DNA from 2 places in the Rhizobium sp. CB2179 genome. Region 2 is predicted to be linked to the other one. Evidence: predicted binding sites of a transcription regulator. Region 2 holds the regulator's gene; the other holds the start of a gene.
What was found. The regulator LexA, encoded in region 2, represses DNA repair genes until DNA is damaged. The targets are predictions, from matches to a motif close to TGTTCNNNNTGTGTTCNG.

Region 1: the regulator LexA is predicted to act here: its motif matches at 5,428-5,445, upstream of AC244Q_RS06880 (DUF5680 domain-containing protein).

Annotation. Positions count from the first base shown of each region.
Region 1 covers NZ_CM172781.1:1,366,662-1,373,822, forward strand. The annotation lists gene proS (proline--tRNA ligase) at 1-1,289, shown strand, start outside; gene AC244Q_RS06865 (lipoprotein-releasing ABC transporter permease subunit) at 1,305-2,609, shown strand; gene AC244Q_RS06870 (ABC transporter ATP-binding protein) at 2,624-3,307, shown strand; gene AC244Q_RS06875 (IS110 family RNA-guided transposase) at 3,511-4,440, opposite strand; gene AC244Q_RS06880 (DUF5680 domain-containing protein) at 4,713-5,177, opposite strand; gene dnaE (DNA polymerase III subunit alpha) at 5,682-7,161, shown strand, end outside.
Region 2 covers NZ_CM172781.1:1,738,006-1,745,166, forward strand. The annotation lists gene AC244Q_RS08775 (ComEC/Rec2 family competence protein) at 18-2,450, shown strand; gene lexA (transcriptional repressor LexA) at 2,431-3,150, opposite strand; gene AC244Q_RS08785 (VOC family protein) at 3,349-4,245, shown strand; gene kdsA (3-deoxy-8-phosphooctulonate synthase) at 4,242-5,087, shown strand; gene eno (phosphopyruvate hydratase) at 5,225-6,499, shown strand; gene AC244Q_RS08800 (FtsB family cell division protein) at 6,637-6,957, shown strand; gene pdhA (pyruvate dehydrogenase (acetyl-transferring) E1 component subunit alpha) at 7,103-7,161, shown strand, end outside.

The DNA.
Region 1 (7,161 bases), 370 kb from region 2:
AGGAAAACCCCAAGGAAGCGGAAATCGTCTCCCACCGGCTGATGCTGCGCGCCGGCATGATCCGCCAGCAGTCGCAGGGCATCTATTCCTGGCTGCCGCTCGGCAAGCGCGTGCTCGACAAGGTCAACGCCATTATCCGCGACGAGCAGAACCGCGCCGGCGCCATCGAGCTGTCGATGCCGACCCTGCAATCGGCCGAACTCTGGCAGGAAAGCGGCCGCTACGACGCCTACGGCAAGGAGATGCTGCGCATCAAGGACCGCCAGGATCGGCCGATGCTCTATGGTCCCACCAATGAAGAGATGGTGACGGATATTTTCCGCTCTTCCGTCAAATCCTATAAGGACCTGCCGCTCAATCTCTATCACATCCAGCTGAAGTTCCGCGACGAGATCCGCCCGCGCTTCGGCACCATGCGCTCGCGCGAATTCATGATGAAGGATGCCTATTCCTTCGACCTGACGCGCGAAGGGGCGGAGCATTCCTATAACAAGATGTTCGCCGCCTACCTGCGCACGTTCGACCGGCTCGGCCTGCGCGCCATTCCGATGCGCGCCGACACCGGCCCGATCGGCGGCAAGCTCAGCCATGAGTTCATCATCCTCGCTGACACCGGCGAATCCGAAGTCTTCTGCCACAAGGATTTCGTCGATTTCGATATTCCTGGTGCACACACGGATTTCGACAGTGTCGAGGGCCTGCAGGCGATCTTCGACAAATGGACCTCGCTCTATGCTGCGACCTCGGAAATGCACGACGAGGCGGCCTTCAACGCCGTTCCGGAAGGCGACCGCCTGTCGGCGCGTGGCATCGAGGTCGGCCATATCTTCTATTTCGGCACGAAATATTCCGAGCCGATGGGTGCGAAAGTGCAGGGACCTGATGGCAAGGAACACTTCGTTCACATGGGTTCCTACGGTATCGGCCCGACACGCCTTGTTCCCGCCATCATCGAAGCATCGCATGACGACAACGGAATCATCTGGCCGGCATCGGTCGCTCCCTTCGATATCGTTGTGATCAACATGAAGGCGGGCGATCAGGCCTGTGACGATACTTGCGAGCTGATCTATGCCGCGCTGACCAAGGCCGGCAAGGATGTGCTCTACGACGATACCGATGATCGGGCCGGTACGAAATTCGCGACCGCCGACCTGATCGGTGTGCCCGTCCAGATCATCGCCGGCCCGCGCGCGGTCGCCAACGGCGAAGTTGAAGTGAAGGACCGCAAGACCGGCGCCCGCGAAACGATGACCATCGAAGCGGCGATCAACCGGTTCGTGGCTTAAGGAAACGGAGGCGAAATGGCAGACGCAGCAGTGGACCGGAGTTCAAAATCCGGCTTGGGTCCGGCTGGCAAGCCATTTTCCACCTTCGAACGCCTCGTGGCGTGGCGTTATCTGCGCGCCCGTCGCAAGGAGGCCTTCATCTCGGTGATCGCCGGCTTCTCCTTCGTCGGCATCATGCTGGGCGTTGCGACACTGATCATCGTCATGGCCGTCATGAACGGCTTCCGAACCGAGCTCGTCTCGCGCATCCTCGGCATTAACGGCCACATGATCGTCCAGCCGGTCGACGGCCCCTTCACCGATTATCCTGTCCTCAGCAGCAAGCTCGCCGCGGTGCCGGGCGTCAAGATGGCGCTCCCCTTGGTGGAAGGTCAGGTGCTCGCTTCGGCCCAGGCCGGCGGCAGCACCGGCGCTCTGGTGCGCGGCGCCCGCGCCGAGGACCTGACCAAGCTTAAGACGATCTCTGACAACATCAAATCAGGCGACATGGTGGGTTATGCCTCCGGCCAGGGTGTGCTGATCGGCACCCGCATGGCCGATCAGCTCGGTCTGCGCGTCGGCGACCTCATTACGCTGACGTCACCGGATGGCGACATTACGCCGATGGGCGTCAGCCCTCGCATCAAATCCTACAAGATCTCCGGCCTCTTCGAGATCGGCATGTCGGAATATGACTCCTCGATCATCTTCATGCCGCTCGAGGAAGCGCAGCTCTATTTCAATGCCGAGGGACTGGTGCAGTCGATCGAGCTGTTCGTCGATCACCCTGACGATATCGACAATCTGCGGCCCAAGGTGGAGGAGGCGGCCGGCCGCCAGATCGCCATCACCGACTGGCGCCAGCGCAACCAGACCTTCTTCTCGGCGCTGCAGGTCGAGCGCAACGTCATGTTCATGATCCTGACGCTGATCGTGCTCGTCGCGGCGCTGAACATCATCTCCGGCCTCATCATGCTGGTGAAGGACAAGGGCAGCGATATCGCCATCCTGCGCACCATGGGTGCCAGCGCCGGCGCAATCATGCGCATCTTCTTCATGACCGGCGCGGCGATCGGCATCGTCGGCACCGTTGCCGGTGTGCTGCTCGGCGTTCTCGTCTGCGTCAACATCGAATCCGTCCGCCAGTTCTTCTCCTGGATTTCAGGCACCGTGCTCTTCAATCCGCAGGTCTATTTCCTCAGCCAGCTGCCCGCCGAGATGGATCTCAGCGAAACGATCTCGATCGTTGCCATGGCGCTGACGCTCTCCTTCATCGCGACCATCTTCCCGGCCTGGCGTGCCTCCAGGCTCGATCCGGTGCAGGCCCTGCGCTACGAATAAGGAATGCCGCCTTCATGAAACGCAACGTCGTTCTCAAGCTTACCGGCGTCGAGCGCCATTACGGGCAGGGCGATACGCTGCTCTCGATCCTGAAGGGCGCAGATTTTTCGATATCGAAAGGGGAGACTGTCGCTCTCGTCGCCCCTTCCGGCACCGGCAAGTCGACACTGCTGCATATCGCCGGCCTGCTGGAGCATCCGGACGGCGGTGAAGTCAACATCAACGGCCATGCCTGCGACGGCTTGAGCGATGAGAAACGCACCGCCATCCGCCGCAGCGAAATCGGCTTCGTCTACCAGTTCCACCACCTGCTGCCGGAATTTTCGGCACTCGAAAATATCATGATGCCGCAGCTGATCGCCGGGCTTTCCTGGAAGGAAGCCGGAGAGCGGGCCGGCCAGCTTCTCGACTACATGCGCATCGGCCATCGTGGCTCGCATCGCCCCGGCGAGCTTTCCGGCGGCGAGCAGCAGCGCGTTGCGATTGCCCGTGCCGTCGCCAATGCGCCGACCCTGCTTCTTGCCGACGAGCCGACCGGCAATCTCGACCCGGAAACGGCAAGCTACGTGTTCGAGGCGCTGGAAGCGCTGGTGCGCCAGTCGGGCCTTGCTGCCCTTATCGCTACCCATAACCACGAGCTCGCCCGCCGCATGGATCGGCGTGTGACGATCTCTGACGGCAAGATCGTCGATTTCTGAGACTGCGGTCCATGGCTGTCCGGTTGACGCCGATGATTGCCCCTCAGAACTAACCTACCGGGGTCGAGCCACTGGCCTCGCCCCGTCTTTCGGACCCCGTAAATGGGGCGAGGGGACGTGCCATGCGAGAGATTGGCGAGGAACTGAAGGGTCGCGGCATATCCTCATCGCCCCGTTTACGGGGAGAGCGACTGTCTTGTTTGTCAAGCGGTTTGCCATGGTCGTCCGTCCCTGATGATGGCGTTGAGGATGGTGAGTAGCTTGCGCATGGTTGCGACGATGGCGACGATCTTGGGCTTGCCGGCCGCGACCAGCCTGTCGCGGAAGGCCTTGAGGTCGGGGTTGTATCGGCTGGCGACGAGGGCGGCCATGAATAGGACGGCGCGCACTTTGCCTCGGCCGCCGCCGATGAAGCTCTTGCCTTTCCATTTTCCCGACTGCCGCGTCCATGGGGCAAGGCCAGCCAGCGATGCGATCTCGCGCCGGTCGAGGCTGCCGAGCTCCGGCAGTTCGGCCAGCAGCGTGCGCGCTGTCGTCGCTCCGACACCCGGCACCGAGGTCAACAGCGCCTCGCGCACCCGCCAGACCGGCGACTTGCGGATGTGGCTGTCGAGATCGGCATCGAGGCTTTCGAGCTCGCGCCGCAAGGCTTTCAGCAAGCGCTTGATGCTTTTCTGCGCCTGCTTTGCCAGCGCCATGCGCAACCGGTTCTCCTCGGCTACGACCATCTGCACGATCTGGCGCCGGCGAGCCACAAGCTCGGAAAGAGCCTGTGTCTCGGCATCGCGCAACGGCCGGATCTCGGGCTTCGTCGCCAAAACGAAGGCGGCGATGACGGCGGCATCGATCGGATCGGTCTTGGCCCTGCGGCCGATCGCATGGGCATAGGCGCGCACTTGCGCTGGATTGATGACGAGGACGGTTAATCCGGCGGCCGACAGCCCAGCCACCGCCAGCATCTCGTAGCCGCCGGTCGCCTCCAACCCAATCGCATCAACACCGATGCCTTTGAGCCGCTCGACCAGTTCATCGATGCCGGCATGGTCGTTGCCGACGGCAAAGACCTCACCTTGCGGCAGGATCGCAACATCCAGGCGCTCTTTCGAAACGTCGATTCCAACAACAATCTCCATCTGATCCCATCCTTGCCTAATCGGGCTTTGCCTTCGCAAGCGGCCCTGGCGACTGTTCGGGTTCAATGGAACAGCGGATGGAGACCCACGCTCTCCCACGGGCTTGGTGTCCCAAAGGTGCATCGGTCTTCCATCCGCCACCGCAAGAGGCATTACAGCGCCAGGAGCGGATAAAGGGAAGTTACAAAGGTGGCGGCAGCCGGACGAGTGGCTGATCTCGCCGACCTCCTGGCGGGACATTATGCACTTAACAGGACAGCAGTGGGCCACGATCAGGGGATAACCAGTCCGCCGCGGTAGTCGAGCATATAGGCCTTCTGGCCATCGACCATGATGCATTCACTGCCGCTGAACCGCTCGCAGCTGCCTTCGCTGCGGTCGATATAGCGGCCGAGCGGATGGTCGAATTCCATTCCGCCAAGAAACTGCCCCTCTCGATACATCGCCGAAAGTGCTGTCTTGATCACCGTCCCGGCTGCTGCGCCGTCGATGAGATCAGGCGCAATGACGCAGCCAAAATAATTCATCGCCCAGACGGGCTCGTCGGCAAGCCACACCACTTCCTGTCCGGCGAAATCCGTGCCGCCGAAATAGCTGTCGAGATAGCGCCAGTCGCCGCGTTCGTAACCGATATCGTGGGAGCTCGGCCGGCAGGGCGCGCGCGCCGCGCCGCCGCCCACATAGGTCGTAGCCTTCGCCTCCACGATGAATTCGTTCAGCATCGCAATATCGAGCATGTCATTCTCCTCTCGGCCCGATGTTGGCAAATAATCCCTGGCATGTAAAGAACAGAAAGTGAACATAGGCCGGGAGTAGTGGAGTCGCTCTGAGGAGGGCTGCCGCCTGAGCACCATGACCGATCAGCGGCGGATCGGGAAAGGGCAAGGCTGCTGCCGATCACCTCGATCGCCGGCCCTCTAGCCGATTCGTCGCCTATTTCCTGGGATCTTCAAACACAAGAAAGGAGGAAAAGATTCCTGTTGACAATAGAACATACATGGAACAAATTGAAAACATAACGAGTAAAGGAGAGCCCGATGACTGACATGATCCGTGATATCGCAGCATTCACCTCCATCGCAATGTTCGTTGCCAGCTTCTCGCTCATCGTCATGGCGCTCTAAAGTTTTCAGGGGACCGCATGGCAATCATGCGGTCCGGACGCGGGACTTCTTCTGGACATCATCGCCCTCTATGCCGACAATGCGTCCGATTCATTCGGGTGATTGGGAAGGCATGTCATGGCGGATACGGCAAAGGGTTCAACGGGTGAGGCGATCGGCGGTACGCCGGGTTTCATCCACCTGAGGGTCCATTCCGCCTATTCGCTTCTCGAGGGCGCTCTGCCGCTGAAGAAGATCCTCTATAAGGCGACCGGCGACAGCCAGCCGGCGATTGCAATTACCGACACCAACAATCTGTTCGTCGCCCTCGAATTCTCCCAGAAGGCGATGGAGGAAGGCCTGCAGCCGATTATCGGCTGCCAGGTCTCGATCGACATGGGAGACGGGTTGGAAACGGAAAAGCGCGGCGGCCAGCAGGCCCTGGTCAAGCTGCCGGCGATCGTTCTTCTCGCTGCGACGGATGCCGGTTACGAACGGCTGGTCGATCTCGTCAGTCGGGCCTATCTCGGCGGCGAAAGCAACCAGGCCGTTCATATCAGTGCCTCCTGGCTGGAGGAGGCAGGCACGGAAGGGCTGATCGCATTGACCGGCGCGCTGACCGGGCCGGTCGACGTGGCCATCAAGGAAGGCCATCCCGCTCAGGCGGAAGCCCGGCTGCTCACGCTGAAGCGTCTCTTCGGCGACAGGCTCTATGTCGAGCTGCAGCGGCACGGCACCTATGACAAGCGGCACGAGCAGAAGATTATCGGGCTCGCCTATGCCCACGACCTGCCGCTGGTTGCGACCAACGAGGCCTTCTTTCCGACCCGCGACGATTACGACGCCCATGATGCGCTAATGGCGGTCGCGCACAACGCCATCGTCTCCGACGACAGCCGCTTTCGCCTGACGCCGGATCACTATCTGAAGAGCCGGGCCGAGATGGTCAAGCTCTTCGCCGACCTGCCGGAAGCGCTGGAAAATACGATCGAGATCGCCACGCGCTGCTCCTTCGTGCTGAAGACCAGAAAGCCGATCCTGCCACGCTTCACCGGTGCGACCGACGATGCCGAGGAGGCCGAACGCGCCGAGGCGAGCGAGCTGCGCCGCCAGGCGGTCGAAGGGCTGGACATGCGGCTTGCAACGCTCGGCATGTCGGCGGGTTACGAGGAAAAGGACTATCGCGAACGGCTGGATTTCGAGCTTAGCGTCATCGAGCGCATGCGGTTTCCCGGTTACTTCCTGATCGTTGCCGACTTCATCAAATGGGCCAAGCAGCATGACATTCCGGTCGGTCCCGGCCGTGGTTCGGGCGCCGGGTCGCTGGTCGCCTATGCCTTGACGATCACCGACGTCGATCCCTTGCGTTTTTCGCTGCTATTCGAGCGCTTCCTCAATCCGGAACGCGTCTCGATGCCGGACTTCGACATCGATTTCTGCCAGGACCGCCGCGAAGAGGTGATCCGCTACGTCCAGGCCAAGTATGGCCGCGAGCAGGTGGCGCAGATCATCACTTTCGGTTCGCTGCAGGCGCGCGCCGCCCTTCGTGACGTCGGCCGTGTGCTGGAAATGCCCTATGGCCAGGTCGACAAGATCTGCAAACTCGTACCGAACAACC
Region 2 (7,161 bases):
CCGGGCTTGGGCGGTTCATGCAGGAGTTGACGTCAGTCGAATTGCGGCCGGAAACAGGCGAAGGCCTTGCCGGCTCCTCCAATTTTTCACCACCAGTCGTGGTGACGCGACCGGCAAGGACGCAGTCGGCAATACCATTGCGCCACCGGCTGCCGGCCGCAGCCTCGCACTTGCTGCGTGCCGGCATGCGCATGCTGGGCGAGGAGACGGACCATGGCCGCCTGCTGCTGTTCTCGCCGGTCTTCCTCGGCGCCGGGTCAGCCATCTGGTTTCTCGCGGCTTCGGATTTTCCGCACACTGCATCGCTGCTCTGCCTGTTGGTGCTGACCGTCGCAGTTCTCATCGCCAGCCGCAACCGGGCGGCATTGCGGGCAGCGCTGCTGGCGCTTTCGCTCGTGGCTTGCGGCATAGTCTCGGCGCAGTTCGAAAGCTGGCGGGCTTCGACCGTGATCCTCGATTCATCAGTGACGACGACGGTGACCGGCCGCGTCGAGCGGCGCGAAGGCGATGGTCGCGGCCGGTGGCGCTACATTCTTGCCGTCACCGGCACTGAAGCGCCTCAGGTCAAGCGGCCGCCGGAACGCATCACCGCCATCGCCCGCGGTGCGGACGCAGCCTTCGAGATCGGCGATATCATCACCGGCAGGGCGCGGCTGACGCCGCCGGCGGGCCCAGCACTTCCCGAGCTCAACGACTTCTCCTTCAGTGCCTATTTCGACGGCATCGGCGCCAACGGCTTCTTCTACGGTGCGCCGACGAAGGTCGATGCGCAGGCAGGTCCGCAGGCTGCAAGATCGGCGGTGGAAGCGCTGCTCGAAGGGCTCTACCGGCTGCGCAGCGGCATTGGCGACCGAATAAGGTCGATCCTGCCCGGCGATACCGGCGCTTTTGCCGCCGCACTGGTGACGGACGAGCGGCGCGCCATCTCGGATGCGACGACGGAGGCACTACGCCAGTCCGGTCTGGCTCATATCATCGCCATCTCCGGTCTCAACATGGCGCTGTCGGCCGGCATCTTCTTCGTCGGCTTTCGGATGCTGCTCAGCATCTTTCCCGGTATCGCTGAGGCCTACCCGACGAAGAAGATCGCTGCCGCCGGCGCGCTCATCGCCGTTACTGCCTATTTCCTGATTTCGGGCTTTGCGGTCTCTGCCGAGCGCGCTTTCATCATGATGGCCATCATGTTGATTGCCGTCTTCTTCGACCGGCCGTCGATCAGCCTGCGCAATGTCGCGCTTTCCGCCCTCGTCATCATCCTCATTTCACCGTCCGAGGTCTTAGGTCCGAGCTTCCAGATGTCCTTTGCCGCCACATTGGCGCTGGTCTCGGGCTATCAGCTGTGGAAGGACCGGCGCATCCGCGAAAACGCCTTTCTGAAGCTGCCGATCATCAGGCCCTTCGTTACTGTTGCGGGCTTCTTCGGCGGCGTCTTCCTGACCTCGCTGATCGGTGGTTTTTCCACCGCGTTGTTTTCGATCGAGCATTTTCATCGCCTGACCGCCTATGGCCTGCCGGCAAACCTCGCGACAATGCCGATCATCTCCTTCATCATCATGCCGGCCGGCTTGCTGGCGATGCTACTCATGCCTTTCGGTCTGGATGTTTGGGCTTGGAAGGTCGTCGGATTCGGCCTCGATCTGGTGATCGCGGTCGCAAAGACGGTGTCCGGCTGGGATGGCAATATCGACGTCGGCCGCTTGCCCGCCTGGTATTTCGCGATAGCCGTCGCAGGCTTTCTGCTGCTGACGCTGCTCCGCACCCGGCTGCGCCATATCGGCACATCAATCATCGCGGTCGCAACGCTCATCCTGTTGCTTCTACCGGTTCCCCGGCCGCCGGATCTGGTGATTTCGGAGGATGGCAGTCTCGTCGCGGTGGTCGAAGCGGCAGCAATGGCTTCCAACCGTGAAAGACCACCGGATTTCATCTTCGACCAGTGGCAGAGAGCCCTGGTCCTGCCGAGACATGATCCGCCGAAGATGCTGGATGGTCCTGCTATCCCGCAGGTAGGAGAAGACCGCCGCGTCAAGCTTTCCCGCGATCAGCAGAACGAAGCGAGGACAGCGATGCGGGCGGCCGCAGCGGCCGGTGAAGCAAACCGCTTTTCCTGCGTCAAGAGGGCCTGGTGCGCATCAAGGCTTGGCAATGGTCGTGTGGTTGCTGTCATCGACAATGCCGCCTATCTCGGCCCGGCATGCGACGCGGCCGATATCATCGTGACGTCGGTCCGCCTGCGTTTCAACAGCTGCCGCTCAGGTGCGACGCTCTTCACCGGCGAGACGCTGCGCAGGACCGGATCCATCGAGTTGCGCTTCGCGGACGCCGGCCTGGAGGTGGCAACCGCATTTGACGCATTGTCGCGACCATGGATGCGCCATCGCGCCTTTGACTGGCGCAGCAACAGCTTTACCGAATCCGGCCTAACCGATGTCAGTGATAGCGGCGAATGAGGCCGACGAGTTTGCCCTGCACCTTAACACGGTCTGGTCCGAAAATCCGGGTCTCGTAAGCCGGGTTGGCCGCTTCCAGTGCGATCGAGGCGCCCTTGCGGCGGAAGCGCTTGAGTGTCGCTTCTTCGTCATCGACGAGTGCAACAACAATGTCGCCAGGACTTGCGGTGCTGCCATTGCGGATGATCACGGTGTCGCCGTCGAAGATGCCGGCGTCGATCATCGAATCGCCCTTGACCTCCAGGGCATAATGTTCACCGGAACCGAGCATGTCGGCCGGAACGGCGATGTCGTGGGTGTTGTTCTGGATCGCCGAGATCGGCACACCGGCGGCGATTCTGCCCATGACCGGCACGGAAACCGAGTTGCCGTTGTCGGCGACGGGTTTTGCGGGAGCAGGGGCGGCGACCGGCTGAGGTTTGCCCAGGCTGCCTTCGATGACGCTCGGCGAAAAGCCGCGCCGCGGCTGGATGCTGGGGCTGTAGGCCTCCGGAAGCTTGATGACCTCGAGCGCACGGGCGCGGTTCGGTAGGCGGCGAATGAAGCCTCGCTCCTCGAGCGCTGTAATCAGGCGATGAATCCCGGACTTCGAGGCGAGGTCCAGAGCATCCTTCATTTCGTCGAAAGATGGCGGAACGCCGGATTCCTTCATGCGCTCATGAATGAAAAGGAGAAGCTCCTGTTGTTTGCGCGTGAGCATCGACGTTGTGACCTCGTGATTGAAACAAATCCAGAACAGACACTATATGTTCCATATGTGTTCCGCAAGTAGCTAAATTTCCGTAAAACTTGGCGCCAACTCGTTGAGATTTTTATTTTCATTCGCCGGATTGGCACAGAAGTCTTGCGTTGAGGGAAGCGCTGTCGCACATCTCTTGCCGTGTCAGGGAGGGATATCATGAACGAGCACTCCGCCAAACCGCACCCGCTGGATCATGTCGTGCTGCCGGTCGTCAATATCGATCTGGCGCGCGAGAGGCTCGGCAAGCTCGGCTTCACCGTTGCCCCCGATGCGCGCCATCCCTTCGGAACGGAGAATGCCTGCGTCTTCTTTGCTGACAAGACCTATCTGGAGCCGCTCGGGATTGCGAGCGTCGAGGAGAGCGAGGCGTCGGCGCGCCAAGGCAATGTCTTCACCGCCCGCAATCAGGCTTTCCGCTTCCGCTGCGGCGCGGAGGGGCTTTCGGGGCTGGCTTTTGGCAGCAAGGATGCCGGCATCGATCATCAGAATTTCGTCGGTAACGGATCGAGCGCCGGCGAGATGCTGCAGTTCACCCGGCCGATGACGATGCCGGACGGTTCTGAGACGATTGCCGGCTTCAAGCTGGCTTTTGCCGGCGATCTGCGCGCGCCTGATCTCCTGCTATTTACCGTCGAGCGCGTCAATCCGCTGCCGGCCGACCGCGCCGTGCTGGAGACGCATGCCAATGGCGTCACCGGCATAGTCGAGATAGCGCTTTGCGCGCCTGATGCTGCCGCCTTCGCTGCCTTCGTCAGCCTCGCCGTGGTGCAATCGGCAGTCGAGAAAACCGGTTTCGGCGTCAATATCCCGGCGTCGAATGCCAAAATCAGCCTGATGACGGCGGAAGGGTTGGAGGCCTATTTCGACATCGTCGGCTCATCCGCAGATCGTGGCCTGCGCGGCCGGGCAATCCTCTTCGCTGTCGCCGATCTTGCCGTGACAGAAGCGCATTTGGCTGCTAACGGGGTGACATACGCGCGCAAGAACAATCGCATTCTGGTGAAGCCCGCGCCCGGGCAGGGCACGCTCTTCGCCTTCGAGGAAACACGATGAGCACTGATACGAATTCCGAAGTCAGGATCGGCGAAGGCCAAGGCCAGGTCAGCTTTTCCAATACCGGCCGCCTGTCGCTGATTGCCGGTCCCTGCCAGATGGAGAGCCGCGACCACGCCTTCATGGTCGCCGGCACGCTGAAGGAGCTTTGCGGCAAGCTCGGCATCGGCCTCGTTTACAAGAGCTCCTTCGACAAGGCGAACCGCACCTCGCTGTCGGCCGAACGCGGTATCGGGATTGAAAAAGGCATGGAGGTCTTTGCCGACCTCAAAAAGGAGTTCGGCTTTCCCGTCCTGACCGACGTTCATACCGCCGAGCAATGCGCGGAGGTGGCAAAGGTCGTCGACGTCCTGCAGATCCCGGCCTTCCTCTGCCGCCAGACCGACCTTCTCATCGCCGCCGCCAAGACCGGCCGCGTCGTCAATGTCAAGAAGGGCCAGTTCCTGGCCCCCTGGGATATGAAGAACGTTCTGAAGAAGCTCAATGCCAGCGGCAATCCGAACGTGCTGCTTTGCGAGCGCGGCGCCTCCTTTGGTTACAATACGCTGGTTTCCGACATGCGCTCGCTGCCGATCATGGCGGCGATGGGTGCGCCCGTTGTCTTCGATGCGACCCATTCCGTAGCGCAGCCGGGCGGGCAGGGCGATTCCTCCGGCGGTCAGCGGGAATTCGTAGAAACCCTGGCGCGGGCAGCAGTGGCTGCCGGTATTGCCGGCGTCTTCGTCGAAACCCATCAGGACCCCGACAATGCCCCTTCCGACGGCCCGAACATGGTCTATCTCAAGGACATGCCGCGGCTTCTCGAAAAGCTGCTCGCCTTCGATGCGGTCGCCAAGGCTTGACGTTCAACAGTCTGACATGATCGTGCTATAGGCCACATCCGAACGCTGGTCCGAAGGCTATTGCAGCATTGTAATTTGCACGCCTTCGACTAAGACAGGTTTCGAACCATTTATCACCCACCGAGCAGGAAGAACCCATGACTGCAATCACCGATATCATCGCCCGCGAGATTCTCGATAGCCGTGGCAACCCCACCGTCGAAGTCGATGTCTATCTCGAAGATGGCAGCATGGGCCGCGCGGCCGTTCCCTCGGGCGCCTCGACGGGCGCGCATGAGGCGGTCGAACTGCGTGACGGCGGCAAGCGCTACCTGGGCAAGGGCGTCGAAAAGGCGGTCGAAGCCGCCAACACCGAGATCTTCGACGCGATCGGCGGCATCGACGCCGAAAACCAGATCCAGATCGACAACATCATGATCGAGCTGGACGGCACGCCGAACAAGTCGCGTCTCGGCGCCAACGCCATCCTTGGCGTGTCGCTCGCCGTCGCCAAGGCTGCCGCCCAGGCGTCCGGCCTGCCGCTCTACCGCTATGTCGGCGGTGCTTCCGCCAGCCTGCTGCCAGTGCCGATGATGAACATCATCAATGGTGGTGCCCATGCCGACAACCCGATCGATTTCCAGGAATTCATGATCCTGCCGGTCGGCGCCGATTCGATCGCCGAAGCCGTGCGCATGGGTTCGGAAGTCTTCCATACGCTGCGCAAGGAACTTGCCGCACAGGGCCATAACACCAATGTCGGCGATGAAGGCGGTTTCGCACCGGGCCTGAAGAGCGCGCCGGAAGCTCTCGACTTCATCATGAAGTCGATCGAGAAAGCCGGCTACAAGCCGGGCGACGACATGTGCCTCGGCCTCGACTGCGCCTCGACGGAATTCTTCAAGGACGGCAAATACGTTCTCGAAGGGGAAGGCCGCACGCTGGAATCGGGCGCCATGGCCGAATATCTGGCCGAACTCGCCGCCAAGTATCCGATCATCTCGATCGAGGACGGCATGGCCGAAGACGACTGGGATGGCTGGAAGACGCTGACCGACCTAGCCGGCAAGAAGACCCAGCTCGTCGGCGATGATCTCTTCGTCACCAACTCCGCCCGTCTTCGCGACGGTATCCGCATGGGCGTCGCCAACTCGATCCTCGTCAAGGTCAACCAGATCGGCACGCTGACGGAGACGCTTGATGCCGTCAACACGGCGCACAAGGCGGCCTATACCGCCGTCATGTCCCACCGCTCCGGCGAGACCGAAGATTCGACCATCGCCGATCTCGCGGTCGCCACCAACTGCGGTCAGATCAAGACCGGCTCGCTGTCGCGCTCCGACCGTCTTGCCAAGTACAATCAGCTGATCCGTATCGAAGAGGGCCTCGGCCCGCAGGCCCAGTATGCCGGCCGCTCGATCGTTCGCGGCTGATCGGATCTGATTTTCAACGGCTTGACCCGCGCCTTCCCGGCGCGGGTTTTTTGTTGCCCGTTTTTTAGAGTCAACGAACGGTTAATCTCTGCACGTTAGATTGAACGAATTGGTAATGCGTTCAAGAGCATGCGTGTATGTGGACAAAGCATCATAAGAAGAGAAAGATCGGTCGCTTCGTCATTCCGGCCATGACGGTCGCCTTCCTCTCCTATTTCGGTTATCATTGCATCCATGGCGATTACGGCCTGCGCGCAACGGAGACGTTCGAGCATCAGCGTGTCGCGCGTGAAAAAGAGCTTGCGATCTTGAAGGCGAAGCGCGAACATCTGGAAAATCAGGTCGCGCTCTTGAGTGACGGGTCGCTCGATAAGGATATGTTGGACGAAAAAGCGCGTTATCAGCTCAACATGTCGCGCGCCGACGAGATCGTCGTATTCAATCATTATTCCAATTAACCGGAAACAGGTTAATTGGAATTTTCAATGTTTTTCCAATAATTTAGCACCGAATACGAGCCATGCAATTATGGCATTGCTGTGCTCATATTTCTTCCCTATGGTACGCGCCACCAAGAAACTACAAACCCATAGGGAGGGTTGAATGGCGCCGCGAAAGACCGCGACCGTTTCCAGCCGCAAAACTGCAGCAAAACCGGCAGC